Regions from separate parts of the Oscillibacter sp. KLE 1728 genome, predicted to be linked through region 1. Evidence: riboswitches for the same ligand, from Rfam matches in the RefSeq annotation. Region 1 holds a riboswitch; the other holds the start of a gene.

Region 1 (4,209 bases):
CGGTGACCGGGTTGAAGTCGCTGATCCGGTCGATCTCGTCCCCGAAGAACTCCACCCGGATGGCGTGGTCCCGGTAGTAGGCGGGGTAGATCTCCACCGTGTCCCCCCGGACCCGGAACATGTTCCGCTCAAAGGCGATGTCGTTGCGCTCGTAGCGGATCTCCACCAGGCGGCGCAGCAGCTCATCCCGGTCCCACTCGGCCCCCACCCGGAGGGACACCACCAGGTTGGCAAAATCGTCCGGCTCGCCCAAGCCGTAGATGCAGGACACGGAGGATACTACGATCACGTCCCGCCGCTCCAGCAGGGCACAGGTGGCACTGAGCCGCAGCCGGTCGATCTCGTCGTTGGTGGAGGCATCCTTGGCGATATAGGTGTCCGTATGGGGGATATACGCCTCCGGCTGGTAGTAGTCGTAGTAGGAGACGAAGTACTCCACCGCGTTGTTGGGGAAGAACTCCTTGAACTCCGCGCACAGCTGGGCGGCCAGGGTCTTGTTGTGGGCCAGCACCAGCGTGGGCCGCTGCACCTGCTCGATGACCTTGGCCATGGTAAAGGTCTTGCCGGATCCGGTAACGCCCAGCAGCACCTGCTCCTTCAGCCCGTTCTCGATGCCCTCCGCCAGCGCGGCAATGGCCTGCGGCTGGTCCCCGGAGGGTTGATATTCAGATACGACTTCAAATTTCGGCATAGCGGCATTCCCTCCACCCATCAAACAGATTTTCAGCCACGGCCATCCTATCACACCCGTCATCTTTTTGCAACATTTGTTCGACTTTTATCAAAGGAACCATGCCTTGAAAAAAGCGAAGGGGCAAAAAAGGAAGGGGGGACTAGGGGAACCCCTCCGGTTTTCCCCAGTTCGTTCGCCAGCGGCGAAGGAAGAACTTGAAGTCATTTTCGCCGCGGCGTGTACGTGGCAAAATACCCCGACCCAAGCGCCTTGGGCGCGTTCGCCAGTCCACAGACTGGTGGTGGGGGTTCTAAAGGGGGAGCCTGCTCCCTCTTTACCCCAGCAGGTCGCCGCTGTCCGCCATGGAGACGAAGTCCCGGTCCGCCACCACGATATGGTCCACCAGGCGGACGCCGATGGTCCGCAGGGCCTCCGCCACCTGGCGGGTGGCGGCCTCGTCGCTGGAGGAGGGCACCGCCACGCCGCTGGGGTGGTTGTGGGCCAGGATCACCGCGCTGGCGGAGGTCAGCAGCGCCATCTCCACCACCTTGCGGATGTTCAGGTCCGCGCTGGCCACGTCCCCCTCCGCCAGCCGCTTGCAGGCCAGGAGCCTGCCCTTGCGGTCCAGGCACAGCAGGAAGACCAGTTCCCGCCGCTCGCCGGCAAATCGCTCCAGCAGATAGGCCCCCGCCCGCTCGGAGGAGTTGAGGATGGTCTCCTGGGACGCGTCCGCTATGCGGGCCTTCCGGCTGAGCCGGGAGACCAGGGACAGCAGGATGGCCGCGCTCTCCCCGATGCCCTCCACCTTCTCCAGATCCTCCACCGGGGCGTTCAGCACGCCGGAGAGGGAGTCGTACCGCTCCATCAGGGCGTGGGCGATGGGGTTGGTGTCCCGCCGGGGGATGGCGTAGTACAGCAGCAGCTCCAGGGCCTCGTGGTCCGCAAAGCCCTCCAGCCCCGTCTCCAGAAACCGCCGGCGCATCTTCTCCCGGTGTCCGTCGTGTATGCCCATGGAGGGCCTCCTCTCGCTGAAACGCCCCGTTTCGGGCACAGATTTGGAACATCTTATTATACCACAGGCCGTCCTCTATCACAAGCGGGATTCCCATTTGTAAAATGGAGTGCAGCGGTATTTGAGGGGCCTGTAAAATTGTGGGGAGTTTTTTTCTGCCGCCTTGACAGGGGGCAGAAATTGGCATAATATGAAGAAAGAGTTTCGGCAAAACTGCATACCGTCCGGTAGGTAAGGCTACCACAGGGATACGGATCGCTGCCGCGGAGTGATGGAGACATCATGAGAGGGTTTGAACAGGTGCTATCGAACACGAAGGTATCATCTAATGTGATTTCACCGCCTTGTGAGGCTAAAGCTTGAACGGCCGCAGGGTCCGCTGATGCGGCGTCCCTGTTTTCACAAGGAAATTTCCGACTGCACCGGACAGGAGCGGCCGGGTTTTTTTGTTTTCTCAACCCCCAGCTTCACGGAGAGGAGGACGCGCATGTTTGAGCAGGAAGAGCAGCGGGACGAGCTGCTGGAAAAGATCGAGGATCTGATCTCCCGAAAACGCTATGCCGAGCTGCGCGACCTTCTGCTGCCCCTGGAGGCCCAGGACATCGCGGGCCTGTTCATGGAACTGGACGACAAGGTGCCTATGGTGTTCCGCCTGCTGCCCAAGGAGCAGGCGGCCGAGGTGTTCGTGGAGCTGGATTCTGAGGAGCAGGAGGTGCTCATCCAGAGCTTTTCCAACACGGAGCTGAAGGAAGTGCTGGACGAGCTGTACCTGGACGACGCGGTGGACATCGTGGAGGAGATGCCCGCCAACGTGGTCAAGCGCATCCTGCGCCACGCGGACCCGGACGTCCGCAAGAGCATCAACGAAATCCTGAAATACCCCGACGACTGCGCCGGCAGCATCATGACCACGGAGTACGTGGATCTGAAGGCCACCATGACCGTGGAGGACGCCCTGAAGCGCATCCGCCGCACCGGCCCGGACAAGGAGACCATCAACATCTGCTACGTCATTGACGAGGGCCGCCACCTGCTGGGGTATCTCTCCATCCGCACCATTCTGCTGTCGGAGGAGGACGACGTGGTGGGGGACATCATGGATACCCATGTGATCTCCGCCAACACCCTGGACGACCAGGAGGATGTGGCCCAGACCCTGAACAAATACGACTTCCTGGCCCTGCCCATTGTGGACACGGAGAACCGCCTGGTGGGCATCGTCACCGTGGACGACGCCATGGACGTCCTGCAGGAAGAGGTCACCGAGGATATCGAGAAGATGGCCGCCATCCTGCCGGGCGACAAGCCGTATCTCAAGACCGGCGTGTTTGAGACCTGGCGGGCCCGGACCCCCTGGCTGATGATGCTGATGTTGTCCGCCACCTTCACGGGGATGATCCTGACCCACTTTGAGAATTCCCTGGCGGCGGTGCCCATTCTGACCTCCTACATCCCCATGCTCTCCGGCACCGGCGGCAACAGCGGCACCCAGGCCTCCACGGCGGTGATCCGCGCCCTGTCGCTGGGGGAGGTCCGATTCAGCGATCTGCTGCGCGTGGTGTGGAAGGAGTGCCGCGTGGCGCTGATCTGCGGTGTGTGCCTGGCGGCGGCCAACTTTGTGAAGATGATGGTGGTGGACTGCTGGCTGCTGGCCAACCCCACCGTAACGCCCGCCGTGGCGGCGGTGGTGTGCTGCACCCTGGTGGGCACGGTGGCCTGCGCCAAGCTGGTGGGCGCCTCCCTGCCCATTTTGGCGGAGAAGATCGGGTTCGACCCGGCGGTGATGGCCTCGCCCTTCATCAGCACCATCGTGGACGCGCTGTCTCTGCTGATCTACTTCCGGTTTGCGACGTGGATTCTTGGTGTATAAAAAGAAACAGAAAGAGGAGCCTTACGGCTCCTCTTTTTCTTCTATAATGCAATGCTCGGCACCATACTCTAAGAAAATTCCTATAATCTCATTTCTGGTTCGTCCAGTTTTGCTGGCAATAGAATCTAATTTGTCCACTGTCTCTCTCTTAATTCGTATGGAAAATGTATGGTATCCGTCCGGTTTTTTTATTTTAATCTTCTTTTCCTTGCGTCCCACAATTAAATCGGACATGATATCACCCGCTTTCTAGTGCTTATTTTACACTTGATTTCTCAAAAAATATATGCTATATAAGATGTAGCATATATTTTATAGCATAAATTTTATAACATATTTTAGGGGATCAACAATGGACAATCAAATTTGCGCAAACTGCGCACACTACTACCAGCACTACATCCGAACGCACCGCCGTTTTGTGGAGATCCATGACGGCCATTGCGTCGCCGCGCCCCGCGCCAGGAATCGGACGCCGGACACGCCCGCCTGTGACAAATTTTTACCCAGGCCGGACCGTACATAACCCGGCCGCGCCTGCGCACACTAGAGAGCGGCGAAAGCCACACACTTTTTCACGCAGGAGGATCTTTTGTTATGACGAATACCAACAACGGCTGCGCCTGCACCCCCAACCAGAGCATCAAGTGCACG
Region 2 (4,209 bases), on a different contig from region 1:
TTTGCAAACATGGGTCTGCTGCCGGCGGGGATGTACCGTAACCGCGCCTTTGCGGAGGTGGGCGTGGATGCAGGGGAGACCGCGCTGTGCAGACAGGACCTGCTCTATGATCCCCAGACCGCTGGGGGCCTCCTCATGGCCGTGGACCCGGCAGACGCGGAGGCGCTGCACCGGGAGCTGCAGGGCCGCGTTCCCAGTGCCCAGCGGATCGGCGTCGTGAAGGCCTACCGAGGCGGGAAACGCATCTTCCTGCGGTGAAAGTCGAAAATGGGAAACAGGTGCCTGCCGGATTTCTGGCAGGCACCTGTTTTGCGCCCGTACCGGGCGGAACCCTTAAACGGGCAGGCGCAGGAGCGCGGCGGCGGCCTGGAAGTAGATCAGCACCGCCCCGGCATCCACAATGGTAGTGATGAGGGGGGAGGCCATGATGGCCGGATCCATGTGGAGCTGCTTGGCGGCAATGGGCAGCATACAGCCCACCAGCTTGGCCAGCACCACCGTGGCCGCCAGGGACAGGGAGATCACCAGGGCGATGGCGCTGTCATGGTACTGAAGGTAGATCCGCAGGCCGTTGGCCGCGGCTAGGACGGCGCTGACGATGGCGGCTACCGCCAGCTCCTTGCGGATCACCCGCAGCGCGTCCCGGGGGCGGATCTCTTCCAGAGCCAGCCCCCGGATCACCAGCGTGGCGCTCTGGGAGCCGCAGTTTCCGCCGGTGTCCATCAGCATGGGTAGAAAGGCCACCAGCAGGGGCACGGCGGAGATGGCGTCCTCGTACCGGGTGATGATAGAGCCGGTGATGGCGGCGGACAGCATCAAAATCAGCAGCCACACTACCCGATGGCGGGCGTGCTCCCAGGCGGAGGCGGCGAAGTAGGGCTTCTCGTCCGGCGTCACCGCCGCCATGATGGAGAGATCCTCTGCGGCGGCCTCCGTCAGGACATCCATGGCATCATCCACGGTGACGATGCCCACCATCCGCTCCTCTCCATCCAGCACCGGCAAGGCCAGCAGGTCATATTTCGCCAGGAGCCGGGCGGCCTCTTCCCGGTCTGTGAGCGTACCCACAGATACCACATCCGTGACCATCAGGTCCGCCACAGCGGCATCCTCCGCGGCTGTCAGCAGGTCCTTGGCCGACACCACGCCCAGCAGCTGCCGGTGCTCCAGCACATAGCAGGTGTAGACCGTCTCCTTGTGGATTCCGGTGCGGCGGATGGTATCCAGCGCCTGCCGGACCGTATCGCCCGGCCGGAGGGAGACAAACTCCGGCGTCATGACGCTGCCGGCACTGTCCGCCGGATAGCGCAGCAGGGCATTTACCGCCATACGGCGCTGAGGGCTGGCGGAGCGGAGGATGCGGGTCACCAGGTTAGCGGGAAGCTCCTCCAGAAAATCCGCCGCGTCGTCCAGATGCAGGGCGTCAAAAATCTGCTGCAGCTCCCCGTCCGCGAAAGAGCGGGCCAGGGTGGCCTGAGTGGGACCGGGGAGATAGGAGAACACATCTGCCGCCAGGTCCTTGGGCAGCGTGCGGAACACCGCCGCCTGCCGGGCACCGTCCTCCACGGAGTCCAGGAGGGCGGCGATGTCCACGGCGCCGCGGCCCTGCCAAAGGGCGCGGAGCGCCTCGCCGTCCCGGCTCTCCAAAAGCTGAAAGATCTGATCCTTGTTGAACATGGTCATAGTCGTTACCTCGCTTTCGACTGTATTGTCTGGGTGGCTGACTGGCGCTTTCCATGGTCCGCACCTCCTTTCTGCATAAAACTCTATGCGCGTTCGCGCGTTAGGAACATCGGCTGTGTGAGGTTTTGCGCATCCTTTCCAGCTGCCCCGAAGGGACGGGGAAATGGCGCGTTTGAATTTTTGGCCGTGCTTTTCCACAGCAAAAAAATCCCTGCCGGAAATCCGGCAGGGAGAGCTGCACACAATGGGCGTCTTCGTCCAAGCTTTAGCTTCACGGGGCGTAGCAACTGCGTTAAGCGGCGCCTTGTTGTCGACGCGGCCTGTTGACCAGCTGGTTGTGTCTCCACAACTGTGCGGCAGCAGTCTTTGGATGATTCCGAATCCCCGTGGTAGCCTCACCTACCGATTCGCCGTCATTATAACCGCCTGGACGGACGTTTGTCAACCCCGTCGCCTCAAAAAAATTTTCGCCATGACCTCACAGCGCCTTCCGGTGCTGGTTCATGATACGGGCGAACAGCACGCCGTTGGAGGGCGGGGTGTATGTAATGGCATTGGCTCCGGCCTGGATGGTGCGGAGGATCGACTCCTCTGTGGGGCCGCCGGTGGCGATGATGGGAACCTTCGGGAAGTCCCGGCGGATCTCCGCCACGATCTCCGGCGTGGCGGCGGCGCCGGAGACATTGAGAAAGTCGGCTCCCGCCTCCAGGCGGCTGCCGATGTCCGTGTGAGCGGAGACCACCGTGATGACCACGGGAATGTCCACCACCTTTTTGATCTGGCGGATGACATCGTCGGAGGTGGGGGCATTCAGCACCACGCCGTAGGCACCCTGGTGCTCGGACTGGATGGCCAGCCGGACGGAGCGGGAGCCGGTGGTGATTCCGCCGCCCACGCCCACGAATACCGGCACGTCGGACACGCTGATGATGGCCTGGGAGATCACCGGCTGGGGCGTGAAGGGATAGACGGCGATGATGGCATCCGCGTTGATGTTCTTGATGATGGCTACATCGGTGGAAAAGGCCAGGGACTTGATGCGCCGGCCGAAAATACGGATGCCGCTGCACTCGCTGACGCAGGCGGGGATGGTCAGGGAGTGATTGCGCAGCGTCCCAGTGTAGGAGGGGACCTGTTTTGCCATAGGGACTCCTTTCTCCCGGCGGCAGAACGCCGGGCACAGGTGGTTGTTCACAGGCAAATTATACCGCAGGAAGCCACGCGGGACAAGCCCGGATCCGGGCTTGCTTTTTTTCCGGCGGGAGATATACTGTTAAGAGACGAGATGTGTCGGGACGGCACAGGGGAACAGGAGGACGGCTATGGATCGCTTTTCCATTCTGGTGGGAGATATCACCCGTTCGGACGCGGAGGCCATTGTCAACGCGGCCAATCCCACGCTGCTGGGCGGCGCCGGGGTGGACGGGGCCATCCACGCGGCGGCGGGGCCGGAGCTGCTGGCGGAGTGCCGGACGCTGGGGGGCTGCGAGCGGGGGCGGGCCAAGCTGACGGCGGGCTACCGCCTGCGGGCCCGGTATGTGATCCACACGCCGGGTCCCGTCTGGCAGGGCGGGGAGCAGGGGGAGGCGGCCCTGCTGGCCTCCTGCTACCGCAGCTGCCTGCTTTTGGCGGAGGCCCACAGCATCCGCACCCTGGACTTCTGCTCCATATCCACGGGAGTCTACGGGTATCCGTTGCCGCTGGCGGCCACCGTGGCCCTGCGGGCCATCATGGACTTCCTGGCGGACCATGCCCTGCCGGAGCGGGTGCGGATGGTCTGCCATTCGGAGCAGGCGGCAGAGGTCTACCGCCGGACCTGGAACCTCTGGTACGCGGAGGGCAAGGACCAGCGGATGTAAAGAACGCCGGAGCGGGACCTTTCCCGCTCCGGCGTTTGTCACTCTTCGTTTCTTTTGTCACTCTTTTTGACCTTTTTGTATCCGTTTTGACCCGATTTTTCCCGGGGCATTCCGTATGATAGACTCAAACAAGAGATGAAAGAAAGGTATCCCATCATGAAACGACTGGTTTCCCTTCTGCTGTCCTGCCTGCTGCTGAGCTCCTGCGGCACCATTGTGACCCCCGCCAAGACCCCGCCGGAGCATTTGGTGTCAGAGGCGCCCCCGGCTCAGGTTCTCCCCGCTCCCGGCGAGATGCCGGAGCTCCTCCCGGACAGCCAGGAGGCAGGCGGGGAGAATGCTTCGGAGCCCTCCCCGGAAGAGGGCGGCGGAACTCCCGTGGAGACGCTGCCGGAGCCCCAGCGGGTGGTGGATCCCACCCGCCCCATGGTGGCCCTGACCTTTGACGATGGTCCCCACGCGGTCTACACGGACCAGATTTTGGATATTCTGGAGGAGCACGGCGCGGTGGCTACCTTCTTCGAAGTGGCGCGGAATCTCCCCAAGGCGCCGGAGGCAGTCCGCCGGGCGGCGGACATGGGCTGCGAGATCGGCAGCCACTCTTACCGCCACGCAAACCTGGGCAAGATGGATCAGGCCGCCCAGCAGGCGGATCAGGCCGCGGCGG

What was found. Region 1 has a riboswitch for magnesium ahead of mgtE (magnesium transporter). Riboswitches for the same ligand answer to the same signal wherever they lie in the genome.
Region 2: linked by a shared signal. The riboswitch ahead of mgtE (magnesium transporter) and the one ahead of mgtE (magnesium transporter) in region 1 are both predicted to bind magnesium.

The regions. Positions count from the first base shown of each region.
Region 1 is NZ_CAKVVF010000002.1:17,095-21,303, forward strand. It holds gene uvrB (excinuclease ABC subunit UvrB) at 1-691, opposite strand, end outside; gene QVE23_RS00390 (JAB domain-containing protein) at 1,008-1,685, opposite strand; M-box (ykoK) riboswitch at 1,902-2,064, shown strand; gene mgtE (magnesium transporter) at 2,173-3,555, shown strand; gene QVE23_RS00405 (DUF1540 domain-containing protein) at 4,153-4,209, shown strand, end outside.
Region 2 is NZ_CAKVVF010000005.1:27,777-31,985, forward strand. It holds gene selD (selenide, water dikinase SelD) at 1-258, shown strand, start outside; gene mgtE (magnesium transporter) at 334-1,683, opposite strand; M-box (ykoK) riboswitch at 1,927-2,097, opposite strand; gene QVE23_RS01100 (beta/alpha barrel domain-containing protein) at 2,162-2,827, opposite strand; gene QVE23_RS01105 (macro domain-containing protein) at 3,006-3,542, shown strand; gene QVE23_RS01110 (polysaccharide deacetylase family protein) at 3,699-4,209, shown strand, end outside.